2 regions of the Kitasatospora sp. NPDC088351 genome follow, and region 1 is predicted to be linked to the other one. Evidence: predicted binding sites of a transcription regulator. Region 1 holds the regulator's gene; the other holds the start of a gene.
What was found. The regulator HrcA, encoded in region 1, represses chaperone genes, less so after heat shock. The targets are predictions, from matches to a motif close to TTNGCACTCNGNNNNNCNGAGTGCNAA.
Positions count from the first base shown of each region.

Region 2: AB0P06_RS11545 (FmdB family zinc ribbon protein) is a predicted target of HrcA. The motif match lies at 5,281-5,307, and genes of this name have one in related genera.

Region 1 is NZ_JBFBIL010000015.1:67-4,989, forward strand. It holds gene dnaJ (molecular chaperone DnaJ) at 53-1,195, opposite strand; gene hrcA (heat-inducible transcriptional repressor HrcA) at 1,269-2,303, opposite strand; gene htpX (zinc metalloprotease HtpX) at 2,565-3,485, shown strand; gene AB0P06_RS13935 (hypothetical protein) at 3,508-4,092, shown strand; gene AB0P06_RS13940 (DUF3097 domain-containing protein) at 4,136-4,923, shown strand, end outside.
Region 2 is NZ_JBFBIL010000011.1:67,473-75,913, forward strand. It holds gene AB0P06_RS11520 (ABC transporter permease) at 1-1,002, shown strand, start outside; gene AB0P06_RS11525 (phosphatase PAP2 family protein) at 1,067-1,924, opposite strand; gene AB0P06_RS11530 (sigma-70 family RNA polymerase sigma factor) at 2,387-3,358, shown strand; gene AB0P06_RS11535 (hypothetical protein) at 3,583-3,816, shown strand; gene mscL (large conductance mechanosensitive channel protein MscL) at 3,850-4,269, opposite strand; gene AB0P06_RS11545 (FmdB family zinc ribbon protein) at 4,943-5,269, opposite strand; gene AB0P06_RS11550 (MFS transporter) at 5,406-6,809, opposite strand; gene AB0P06_RS11555 (potassium/proton antiporter) at 7,212-8,441, opposite strand, start outside.

The sequences.
Region 1 (4,923 bases):
GTCCGCGCGCTCCCCGCGCCCCTCGTGGTGCTTGCACACTCCTGCGGGCGCCTCAGCGCCCGTTGAACGCGTCCTTCAGCCGGGAGAACAGCCCCTGCTGGCCGGGCGCGAACTGGCCGGACGGCCGCTCCTCGCCGCGCAGCACGGCGAGGCGGCGGAGCAGGTCCTCCTGCTCGGCGTCGAGCTTGGTGGGCGTCTGCACCTCGACATGCACTATCAGGTCGCCCCGGCCGCCACCGCGCAGGTGGGTGATGCCCCGGCCGTGCAGCGGGATCGACTGGCCGGACTGGGTGCCGGGCCGGATGTCGAGCTCCTCCAGGCCGTCCAGCGTCTGCAGCGGCACCTGGGTGCCGAGCGCGGCGGCCGTCATCGGGATGGTGACCGTGCAGTGCAGGTCGTCCCCGCGGCGCTGGAACACCGTGTGGGTGGTCTCGGCGATCTCGACGTACAGGTCGCCGGCGGGGCCGCCACCGGGGCCGACCTCGCCCTCGCCGGCCAGCTGGATGCGGGTGCCGTTGTCGACACCGGCCGGGATCTTGACCGTCAGGGTGCGCCGGGCGCGGACCCGGCCGTCGCCCGCGCACTCCGGGCACGGGGTCGGCACGACGGTGCCGAAGCCCTGGCACTGCGGGCAGGGGCGGGAGGTCATGACCTGGCCCAGGAAGGACCGGGTGACCTGGGAGACCTCGCCCTTGCCGCGGCACATGTCACAGGTCTGCGCGGAGGTGCCGGGCGCGGCGCCCTCCCCGCTGCAGGTGGTGCAGGTGACGGCCGTGTCGACCTGGAGTTCCTTGGTGGTGCCGAAGGCGGCCTCCTCCAGGGTGATCTCCAGCCGGATCATGGCGTCCTGGCCGCGCCTGGTCCGCGAGCGCGGGCCGCGCTGACCGGCCGCGGCGCCGAAGAAGGCGTCCATGATGTCGGAGAAGCCGAAACCGGCCGCGCCCGCGCCGAAGCCGCCCGCGCCTCCGCCGCCGTTGGGCGAGAGAGGGTCCCCGCCGAGGTCGTAGACCTGACGCTTCTGCGGGTCGGAGAGCACCTCGTAGGCGGCGTTGATCTCCTTGAACCGCTCCTGCGTCTTCGGGTCCGGGTTGACGTCCGGGTGCAGTTCGCGCGCCAGGCGCCGGAACGCCTTCTTGATCTCGTCCTGCCCCGCATCCCGTCGGACGCCGAGTACCGCGTAGTAGTCCGTGGCCACCAAATGCTCCGCTTGTTCCGCCTGTAGTAGTGCTTGCGACTGGGTACCACCATCGGTCTGATGGTGGCTGTTCCTACGACTCGGCCAGGATCTGGCCCACGTACCGTGCCACCGCCCGCACCGCCCCCATTGTGCCCGGATAGTCCATCCGGGTCGGACCGATCACACCCAGTTTGGCCACGCTCTCGTCGCCCGAACCGTAACCGACGGAGACGACCGAGGTGGAATTGAGCCCCTCGTAGGCGTTCTCCCGGCCGATCCGGACCGTCATCCCCGCGTCGCCGGTCTCACCCAGGAGGCGGAGCAGGACGACCTGCTCCTCCAGCGCTTCCAGCACCGGCTGGATGGTGAGCGGGAAGTCGTGGCCGAAACGGGTCAGGTTGGCCGTGCCGGCCAGCATGATCCGTTCCTCGTTCTGTTCGGCGAGCGCCTCGAAGAGCGTCGCCAGGACGGTGACGACGGCCGGCCGGTCGGCCGCCTCGAAACCGGCCGGCAACTCCTCCAGCAGCCCCGGCACCTCGGGCAGCCGCTGCCCGACCGCGTGCGCGTTGATCCGCGCCCGCAGATCCGCGAGGAGGGTCTCGCCGACCGGGCCCGGGCAGTCCATCATCCGCTGCTCGACCCGGCCGGTGTTGGTGATCAGGACCAGCATCACCTTGACCGGGGCCAGCGCGACCAGCTCGATGTGCCGGACGGTCGACCGGGAGAGCGAGGGGTACTGGACCACCGCGACCTGCCGGGTGAGCTGGGCGAGCAGCCGGACCGTCCGGGCGACCACGTCGTCCAGGTCGACCGCGCCGTCCAGGAAGTGCCGGATCGCCCGCCGCTCGGGCGCGCTCATCGGCTTGACCTCGGCGAGCCGGTCGACGAAGAGCCGGTAGCCCTTGTCGGTGGGGATCCGCCCGGCGCTGGTGTGCGGCTGGTGGATGTAGCCGTCCTCCTCCAGCGCGGCCATGTCGTTGCGGACGGTGGCCGGGGACACGCCGAGGCTGTGCCGCTCCACCAGGGCCTTGGAGCCGACCGGCTCCTCGGTTCCCACGTAGTCCTGGACGATGGCGCGAAGCACCGCGAGCTTGCGGTCGTCCAGCTGACGGACCTCACCGGCCATGGGGCACGCACCTCCGTCTTCGCACGTTGTCCGTAGTGACATGTGTCCGTTCTGGCATGTTGCGGGCCGTTCTGGGAGGCCCCGGCTTTGGCACTCTGAACAGCCGAGTGCCAGAACCGTACCTGCCAGTGTAAGGCCCGGGTCCGACGGCAGGAACGGCCCGGCCCGAGTGATCCTGCGCGCAATATCCGGCGCGCGGGTGATGCCGAGGGCCCGTCCGGGTGGCAGCATCGAAAGCGAACGGCTAACGGAGGAGCAGCGATGTCGAGCTCGGGCCAGCACACGCGCTTCGCACCCGACCGCGGCCTGACCGGCCGCATGGTCGCGACGATGTTCGTGATCGGGCTGCTGTACGTCGGATTCACCGGCCTGCTGATCGTGCTGCTGCGCGGGGCCTGGCCACTGATCGTGCTGATCTCGGGCGGTCTCTTCGTGGCCCAGTTCTGGTTCAGCGACAAGATCACCGAACGGGCGATGGGCGCCCACCGGGTGAGCCCGGAACAGTATCCGCAGCTGCACGGCACCATCGACCGGCTCTGCGCGCTGGCCGACATGCCCAAGCCGCGGGTGGCGGTCGCCGACAACGACATGCCGAACGCGTTCGCCACCGGCCGCAACCCGCAGAACGCCGTGGTCTGCGTGACCACCGGGCTGCTGCGGCGGCTGGAGCCGGAGGAGCTGGAGGGCGTGCTGGCGCACGAGCTCTCGCACGTGGCGCACCGGGACGTGGCGGTGATGACCATCGCCGGGTTCCTCGGGGTGCTGGCCGGGGCGATGACCCGGATCGCGATGTACGGCGGGTTCATGGGCGGGGGCCGCAACAACAACGACTCCAACGCCGCCATCGCCGCGCTGATCATCCCGCTGGTGTCGATCGTGGTGTACGCGATCAGCTTCCTGCTCACCCGGCTGCTCTCCCGCTACCGGGAGCTGGCCGCCGACCGCGCCGCCGCCCAGCTCACCGGCCGGCCCAGCGCGCTCGCGTCGGCGCTGACCAAGGTGACCGGCCAGATCGCCGCGATCCCGTCCAAGGACCTGCGCCAGGCACAGCCGTACAACGCCTTCTACTTCGCCCCGGCGCTGAGCGCCCGGGAGACCGCCTCGCAGCTGTTCTCCACCCACCCGTCGCTGGAGCAGCGACTGGAGCAGCTGGCGAAGATCTCGGCCCAGCTGGGCCGCTGAACCACCTCGGGAAAGGACCGCCGTGGGATTCCTGGACGCCCTGTTCGGGCGCACCAAGCCCGTCAAGCCCGACCTCGACCAGCTGTTCGGGGTCCCCTCGGCGGCACTGACCCTGGAGGCGGCGACCGGCTTCCGGCCGACCGGTCTCGGCTCGGTCTGCTTCGCGGCCGTCGAGGGCGGGGCGTTCGGCGAGGTCGAACGGCAGGTGCGGGCGCTGCTGGACGCCGACACCGAGCGCGGCGGCGTCCCGGTGGAGGCCTCCAAGGACGGGTACGGCTACTCCTGGCTGCTCGCCCGGCACACCCCGGAGGAGCTGCCGGAGCTGGTCAACGACCTGCACGCGGTCAACAGCGAGCTGGAGGCGAACGGCTTCGGACCGCAGCTGCTCTGCTCGCTGGTGGCCTTCCGCGACGAGCGGGGGCAGTCGCTGGCGCTGGTCTACCTGTACAAGCGCGGCACCTTCTACCCGTTCGCGCCGATGCCGGGCGGCGGGGAGAAGCGGAACAGCCCCCTGGAACTGCAGGTCAACGCCATGCTCGGGAACGACCTGCGGCTGGAGAAGGACCTCACCCGCTGGTTCCCGGTCTGGGGCGCGCCGGGGCTCTGACCTCCCGCCGGCCCTCCGCCGGATTTCCCTATAGTCACCTTCCATGCGCAGCCACCAGTACGGACCCGACCTGACCCCGCCGTGGAAGCGGCAGCAGCCCGCCCCGGAGGTGTCCGCCGAGCGGGACCTGGTGGTGGAGGAGGCGGCGACCGGCTTCTGCGGAGCGGTGGTGCGGTGCGAGAAGACCGCGGAGGGCTTCACCGTCACCCTGGAGGACCGCTTCGGCAAGCACCGGGTCTTCCCGCTGGTGCCGCGCGGCTTCCTGCTGGAGGGCCGGCCGGTCACCCTGGTCCGCCCCCCGGCGGCCGCGCCCGCGCCGTCCCGGGCCCCCGGCCGCACCGCCTCCGGCTCGATCGCCGTCCCCGGCGCCCGGGCCCGGGTGGCCCGCGAGTCGCGCATCTACGTCGAGGGCCGGCACGACGCCGAGCTGGTCGAGCGGGTCTGGGGCGACGACCTGCGGATCGAGGGCGTGGTCGTCGAGTACCTGGAGGGCGTCGACGACCTGCCCGCCATCGTCGCCGACTTCGCCCCCGGCCCCGGCCGCCGCCTCGGCGTCCTGGTGGACCACCTGCTCCCCGGCACCAAGGAGCACCGCATCGCCGCCCGGGTCACCGGCGACGCCGTCCTGGTCGTCGGCCACCCCTACATCGACATCTGGCAGGCCGTGAAGCCCGCGAGCGTCGGCATCCCCGGCTGGCCCGGCGTCCCCCGCGGCGAGGTGTGGAAGGAGGGCGTCTGCCGCCGCCTCGGCTGGCCGGCGGACACCCCCGCCGCCTGGAAGCGCATCCTCGCCTCGGTGGACTCCTTCAAGGATCTGGAGCCCGAACTCCT
Region 2 (8,441 bases), on a different contig from region 1:
CTGGAGATCACCTCCAACTCCCTGGTGCCGGCGTTCTCCGCCCGCCAGCCCGGTGTCTTCTCGGCCACCGCCACCGGTGGTACTCCGCTGCCCGCCGGGGCGGTCACCGCGCTCGGTGCGGAGCCCGGACTGATCGTCACACCCGTCCGCTCGGCCACCCTGGAGGTCGACGGCCGCAGTCTGCTCGTGGCCGGCGCCGACCCGGCCCGGCTCAACGCGACCGCCGACGGCGTCGACCGGGCCCGCGCGCTGGCCGACGGCGCCGCGCTGACCGGCTTCGGGGACGGTCCGGCGGGCACCGGTGCGGCCGGTGCGCACCAGGTCGCGGGGGCGGTGGGACAGCCCGGCACCACCCTGCGGGTCGAACCCGGGCGCAGCGCCCTGCCGTTCACGCTCCAGACCGGGGCCGCGCTGTTCGTGACCCCGGCGACCATGGAGCGGCTCGCCCCCGGTGCGGCCGTCACCACGGTGTGGATCAGCCCTGCCGAAGGCACCGACCGGCTCACCGCCCGCCGGGCGATGGACCGGGCGCTGGGCGGATATCCGCACGTCGACGTCGTCGACACGGCTGCCCAGGCCGAGACCATGCGTTCGCTGCTCGACCGGATGATGCTGATCACCATGGCGCTGCTCGGCTTCTCGGTCCTGATCGCCGGGCTCGGTGTCGCGGCCACCCTGATGCTCAGCATCAGCGAGCGTGCCCGGGAGATCGGCATGCTGCGGGCGATCGGGATGTCCCGGCAGCAGCTGCGCCGGATGCTGACCCTGGAGGCGGTGCTGCTCTCGACGGCGGGCGCGCTGGTCGGTACCGGCCTCGGGCTGGCCTACGGCTGGGCGGCCGCGCGGTCGGTCACCTCCACGCTGGGGACGACCGGTGGCCCGCCGGTCCTGCTGGTGCTGGCGGCGCTGGTGCTGACGGTGCTGACCGGGCTCGCCGCCGCCGTCCTGCCGGCCCGGCGGGTCGGCCGGATGACCGTCGTGGCCGCGATGCGGGCGGTCTGACGGCCGGCCGACGAGGACAGCCGAGCGCGTGGCCGCCGTCCGGAGCGGCCACGCGGCAGGCGCGTCAGCGGACCGCGCTGTCCGGGTGGCCGGTGCCCTCGTCGAGGGCGTTGTCGTAGGCATTGCCGAGAGTGCTGCCGAGGGTGCCGTCGAGGGCCGGGCCACCCGGGGCGGGGCCGGCCGGGGAGACGAGGACGCGCTGGACCCGGGGCCTGGTCCGCCAGTTGACCCGTCGGACGTCCCGGGCCAGGGCGCCGGGGCGCCAGAGCTCGATGACGGTGGTGACCGTACCCAGCACGATTCCGGCGGCCAGCCAGCCACCGAGGACGTCGCTCGGCCAGTGCACCCCGAGGGCGGTCCTCGTCCAGCCGATCGTCAGCACGGTCACCGCGGCGACGGCGCAGGCGGCGATGCGCCCGCCGCGCCCGACCCGGGGCCAGAGCAGCCCGACCAGGACGGCGCAGGTGATCGCGGAGGCCATCGCGTGACCGGACGGGAAGGCCGGGCCGCCGGCGTGTGAGACGGGGTCGCTGAAGTGCGGCCGCTGACGGTCGAAGGAGAGCTTCAGCAGCCACTGGCCACCCCAGCCGACCAGGGTCTGCGCGACCACCCAGCCGGCCAGCACACGCGCGCCGATCAGCCAGAGCCAGAGGGCGGCGATGCCCAGCAGCGTACGCATGGTGATCGTGCCGCCGATGTCGGAGAGCGTCTGCACCGCGGCCGTTCCGGCGGTGTGCTCCCGGGCGTAGCGGTGCATCCGGTCGATCCAGCCGTGGTCGAGGGCGCTGAGCGGGTGCCAGCCGGTCTGCACCAGGGCCGCCAGGACGCCGAACAACGCGGCACAGCCGACCGCGAGTGCCGAATACCGGAGCAGGCGACGGTCACGCGGGGTGATGGTGGATGCGCTGTTGGTCAGGTGCATGGCTGACACCTTCCCAGTGCGCCGGGCCGATCGGGCAGCGGGGTGATAGCGATTTTGCATCTTTTGTGCGGAGAACTTGCGCACGCCGGGGTGTGTGCGCCGGTGAAAGCGAAGGCGCTCGCCGTCGGGTCCGGCGGCAATGTTGGCCGGACGGTGCGGGAACGTGGGCGGCGGCCCATGGGTTCACGATGTGGAGGAGTTGCGAAGCGGCGTGCCGCAACGGGGTGTCCGTTCCGAATCGGTCGCCCGATTGGCACCCGATGTGTCGGGGTGGTCACCCTCCGTCCAAAACCGGGGTGAAAATCGGCAGGATACTGCATCGCTGGAAGAATCTGAGCGACTTGGGAATGTTGTCCGGAATCTGTTCGTTGGATCGTTACGTGTGAGCCCTGCGGGGCCCGCATTTCTTGCCCTCTCGGGGCAGGCAGGCAGACCCCGGCAATACCAGCAAAGGGAGCAAGCATGGCCACCCGTGCCGTCGTTCGCGACAGGGCCGACCGGACTCGCGCGGCCCGCCCGACCAACCTTGAGGCCGACCGCGACCTGGTCGGTATGTACCTCGACGAGATCGCCAGGACGCCCCTGCTCGATGCCGCCGAGGAGGTCGAGCTCTCGCTGCGGATCGAGGCCGGTGTGTACGCCCAGCACCTGCTGGAAGCGGGCGAACTGCCGAAAGGCGTGAAGCGCAAGGAGCTGGAGGCGATAGCCGAGGACGCCGAGCGCGCCAAGGACGTCTTCATCCGGTCCAATCTCCGTCTCGTGGTCGCTGTGGCGCGCCGTTACCCGCGCAGTGGCCTTCCCCTGCTGGACCTCATCCAGGAGGGCAACGCGGGCCTGGTGCGGGCGGTGGAGAAGTTCGACTACGCCAAGGGGTTCAAGTTCTCCACCTATGCCACCTGGTGGATCCGGCAGGCGATCACCCGGTCGATCGCCGACCAGTCGCGCACCATCCGGCTGCCCGTCCACCTGGTCGAGGAGCTGGGCCGGATCCGGCGGGTGCAGCGGGAGAAGTCCAAGGAGCTGGGCCGCGAGGCCGAGCCGGCCGAGATCGCGGCCGAGCTGGACACCACCGAGGCGCGGATCAAGGACGTGCTGGACTGGGCCCGGGACCCGGTCAGCCTCAATATGTCGGTCGACGACGAGGGTGAGACCCAGTTCGGCGACCTCGTCGAGGACACCGGAGCGACCTCCCCCGAGGACGCCGTGATGGTCATGCTCCGCCGTGAGGAACTGGACGGTCTGATCGGGCGGCTGGACGACCGTACGGCATCGATCATCCGGTCGCGGTACGGGATGGAGGACGGCCGCGAGCGCACCCTGACCGAGGTGGGCAAGCAGCACGGGCTGACCCGTGAGCGGATCCGCCAGATCGAGAAGCACGCGCTGGCCGAGCTGAAGCGGATCGCCGACCACTCGGGCTTCGAGGCTGCCTGAGCTGCCTGATCTCCCAGCCCGAGGGGAGCGGCCGGCAGGCCGCGTGCGGGTGTGCTGTGCGTGCCGTGACCGTCGTGGCGGGCCGTGCTGCGGAGCGCTCCGCACCAAGGCCCGTTCTCTCCCGACGGCGGCGGCTCGGCGAGCTTCTAGGCTGTAGGGGCAGGTGGGGGTACGGGTAGAAGCGGCAGGGGATCGGGACGACAGTGAACAACGGAGGCGGGTCGGTGAGCGAGCAGGATTCGGTACGGGGTGCCGAGAGCGCCGAGAGCGCCAAGGGCGGGAACGAGGACAAGAAGGCGCCGAAGGCCCGGCTGGTCTTCCGGGACCCGCTGGACCAGCAGTCCCGGGACGACACCGACGCCGGCTGGGGCGACCGCCCGGGAGCAGGCTCCGGGGGCGGTGGCGGACGGGGGCTGGACTGGTACCTGAGTCAGCGCCCGCCGCACCACGGGGACTGAAGGGGTCGACGGGTCCGCCGTCGGCGGGGGCGGTCAGCGCTCCCGCGTGACCAGCGCGTCGCGGATCTCGGTGAGCAGGACGACCTCCTTGGCCTCGGCTTCGATCTGCGTCTCGGCGAGGCTCTTGCGCTTGGCGGCGAACCTGGTCATGGGCAGGATCAGGCAGAAGTAGACGACGGCCGCGGTGATCAGGAACTGCAGGGCCGCGCTGAGCACGGAGCCCCACAGGATGAAGACGCCGGAGGTGACCTCGCCGGTCGCGCTGACCGCACAGGGACCCTTGAGGCAGGAACTGTAGGACGCCAGATCCTTGGCTCCGAAAACACCGACGATCGGATTGATTACGCCCTTGACGAAGGCGTTGACGATGTTGGTGAAAGCCGCACCGATGACAACGGCGACGGCGAGGTCGACGACATTTCCACGCAGCAGGAATTCCTTGAAGCCTTTCATGTCGCGTGAACGACGAAGTCGTTGTCCGGTTACGGGTGATCTTCCTCCTTTCCCAATTGGCAACCCGTTTGGTGCAGGGCCGCGGCTCCCGGTGGCCAGAGCGCCGCTCGCGCCGGTCCACTGGCGAGCGCGGTGACCACGGCGAGCAGGACCAGAACCGGCACCCCGCCCCGCCGCCGTACGGGGTGCCACAGCCGGTGCCACCCGCCGGCACCGCGCCGGATCGGCGGAAACCGGGGCACCTCCCGCTGCGGCGGGACGGCCGGCGCGGGCGGCGGAGCGGTGTATCTCCGGGCCGGAGCCGACTGCGGGGCGCGGGGCAGCGGGGACGAGAGCGGGAGAGTGAGGGGGAGGGGGAGCGTGAAGCTCGGGGTCGTCATCGGGCACCACCGGTGGTCGCAGGGCGCCGGCCCCAACCGGGCCGGTCTCTTGTGACCCACACTCTGCGCCGCGCCCACAGCGGACGGAACCCCTCTTTCGGATCCTGTGGAAAACCCGGGGTTGTGGATAACTTCGTACACCCACACGGGTGAGCCTGCCCGTTTCCGGGAATGCGACGGGAATGCGAAAGGCCCGCCGACTCCGCCAAAAAACGGGTCAACGGACCTTTCGAATGCCTGGATCGGCCGGGGTGCCAGAGGTTCGGCGGTACCCGGCCTGAGCCGCTCCGGCCTCAGCCGGCCGACTTCGCCGCGGGAGCCGGGCTCGCCGCGGGGGCCGAGCCGTTCGAAGCGGCGGTCGACGGGGACGACGCGCCGGACGACACCGAGGACGGGCCCCCCGCCGGGGACGACGAAGCGGCGCCCACCGAACTGCTGGAGGACGAACGGCTGTCGGTCCGGTAGAAGCCCGAGCCCTTGAAGACCACGCCCACGGCCGAGAAGACCTTGCGGAGCCGCCCCTGGCAGTCGGGGCACGTGGTCAGTGCCTCGTCGGTGAACTTCTGCACCGCCTCCAGGCCGTTGCCGCACTCGGTGCACTGGTACTGGTACGTGGGCACTTGTCTTCCTCCTGGCACTCTCGCCTGATGAGTGCTAACGATGGTCAATGATGCGGCATTCCGCTGGATCAGTCCAGCGACTCCGGTGTGAGATGAGCCGGGGCGCGACCGCGGACCACCGCCCGGACCGGTCGGCTCAGCCCTTGACCGCGCCCACCAGCTGCGCCGTCGCGGTCCGCCCGGACGCCTCCACGCCCGGCGAGTCCACCGAACCGACCGCGCCCGCCGAGTCCACCGAACCGACCGCGCCCGCCGAGTCCGGCGTGCCCGCCGAGTTCGCCGAACCGGCCACGCCCGGCGCGACCAGCAGGTGCCGCAACGCGATCAGCGCCACCAGGCCCAGCCCGGCACCGGCCACCGTCACCAGGAACCCGGCCGACGGGCCCCACCCGTCGATCAGCTGCCCGGCCACCGTGGACCCGGTCGCCAGACCGAGGCCGATGGCACCGGTCAGCCAGGTGAAGGCCTCGGTCTTGGCGCCGTCCGCGACCAGCGTCTCGACCAGGGTGTACCCGGTGATCAGCGTCGGGGCGATGGCGAGGCCGCAGACCAGCCCGGCGGCCGTCAGCGCGACCAGGTCGGGCATCGCCCAGAGCGTCGAGCAGCCGAGCACCAGCAGCGCGTAACTGGCGAGCAGCCGGTGCCTCGCGGCCCTGCGCCAGGCGACCAGACCGTACAGCACACCGGCCAGCATCGAACCGCCGGCGAAGACCCCGTACACGATGCCACCGGCCCCGTGCCGTCCCACCGAGTCGGCGAAGGCGGTCACCGAGACCTGCATGGCGCCGAAGACGGAGCCGACCCCCAGGAACACGCCGGCCAGCAGCCGGACGCCCGGGGAGGCGAGCGCGGAGGCACGACGGACGCCGGGCTGGTGCGGGTGCCGGGCCGGGGCGGTGCGGCGCTGGGCGGCGAAGGCCAGCCCGCCGGCCACGGTCAGCGCGGCCTCGCCGATCAGCCCGGCGGACGGGCTGACCGAGGTGGCGATGGCGCCGGCCAGCACCGGACCGATCACGAAGGTGAACTCGTCCGTCACCGACTCGAAGGCGAAGGCGGTGTTCAGCTTGGCGGCGGGCGCGCCGTCCGCGGAGAGCTTGGCGACCCAGCGGGCCCGGACCATCGCGCCGACCTGCGGCACGCTGGCGCCGGCCGGGGCGGCGGCGAGGAACAGGCTCCAGACCGGGGCGTGGCCGAGCGCCAGCGCGATCAGCGCGCCGACCGAGAGCGCGTGCACCAGCACGGTCGGGACCAGTACGGCCGCCTGGCCGTAGCGGTCGGCCAGCCGGCCGGTCTGCGGGCCGATGAGGGCCTGGGCGACGGCCGAGACCGCCGCGACGCTGCCGGCCGTGCCGTACGAGCCGTGGGTGTCGAGGACCAGCAGCACGATGCCCAGGCTGAGCATCGCGTAGGGGAGCCGCGCGGCGAACGCGGGCGCCAGGAACGTCCAGACGCCGGGCGTGCGCAGCAGCGCGCCGTACCCGATCCGGGCGGGCGCGCCGGCACCGGTGTCCGGGGCGGTACGGGCGTCCGCGGTGTCCAGGGCGGCGCGGGTGTCCGCGGTGTTGTCGACCGTTCGGCGGGCCGTCACGGTCGGTCCTTCCTGCTGCCTGGTAGCGCGGAAGGGACATGGGACGGCCCCGACGGCGCCGAGAGTCGTCCTCTCGCGCGTCGACCGGGGTAGTTACCGGGCCGGGCCGGCGCGGTGCGCCGAGGGCCGGGCCGCGGCCGCCGAGCGGTCGCGCCAACTCTGCATCAGGCAGATGCTGGGTGTGTATCAACCATCATACGTATACGCGCGTAGATAGCGCGCTGACCCCCACTTTACAGGGCAGATCCAAAACTGTCCCGCCGGATGAAGGTGCCGGGCCGGTGAACAGCGGTGAACGCGGGGAGAAGCCCCCGCGCCCACCGCCCGGGACCGCCCGGCCGGCCACCCGCCCGTTCAGTCACCCCGCCCGTTCAGCCACCCCGCGAGCTTGCCGCCCTTGTCCACGGCCCGCAGCCGCCGCTCCGCCGCCTCGCCGACCTCGTCCGTGGTGACCACCAGCAGCTCGTCGCCGCCGCGCAGCACGGTTGCCTTGTCGGGCACGAAGCTGTTCCCCTCGCGCACCACCAGGGTCACCGCCGCGCCGGCCGGCAGCCGCAGCTCGCCGATCTCCACGCCGGACATCCGGGAGGCGGGGGAGAGCGCCACCGACAGCAGGTGGCCGTGCAGCTTCTCCAGCGGCGCGGACTCGATGCCCAGGTCCTGGCCCATCGAGCCCTCGGAGATCCGCAGCCGCTTGGCGACCCAGGGCAGGGTCGGGCCCTGGAGCAGGGTGAAGACCACGACCAGGATGAAGACGATGTTGAACACGTCCTGGGCCCTGGGCGTGCCCGCCACCATCGGGATGGTGGCCAGCACGATGGGCACCGCCCCGCGCAGTCCGGCCCAGCTCAGCAGCGCCTGCTCGCGGCCGGGCAGCCGGAACGGGGTCAGCGTGAGCATCACCGACAGCGGCCGGGCCAGGAAGACCAGCACGGTGCCTATCACCAGCGCGGGCACCACGGCGGAGCCCATCGTCCCGGGGGTGCAGAGCAGGCCGAGCAGCACGAACATGCCGATCTGGCCGATCCACGCCAGGCCGTCGGCGAAGCCGCGGACGGCCGGGCCGTGCGGCAGTTTGGCGTTGCCGAGGATCACGGCGCTTATGTAGACGGCGAGGAAGCCGGAGCCGTGCAGCAGGGCACCGCCGGCGTAGGCGAGCACGGTCAGTGCCATGACGGCGATGGGGTAGAGGCCGGAGGAGGGCAGGGCGACGTGCTTGATGCCGTACGCGCCGAGCTTGCCGATCGCGAGGCCGACCGCCGCGCCGATCGCCAGCTCGGCGGCGATCGTGCCGATCAGGACGTACCAGGAGTCCAGCTCGCCGGTGGTGGCGAAGGCGACGACCAGGATGACCACGGGCGCGTCGTTGAAGCCCGACTCGGCCTCCAGCAGGCCGGTCAGCCGGTGGGGCAGCGGCACCATCCGCAGGACCGAGAAGACGGCGGCGGCGTCGGTGGAGGAGACGATCGCGCCGAGCAGCATGGAGGTGCGCCAGTCCAGGCCGACCAGCCAGTGCGCGCCCGCGGCGGTGACGAAGACGCTCACCCCGACGCCGACGGTGGCGAGCACGGTGGCCGCCGGCAT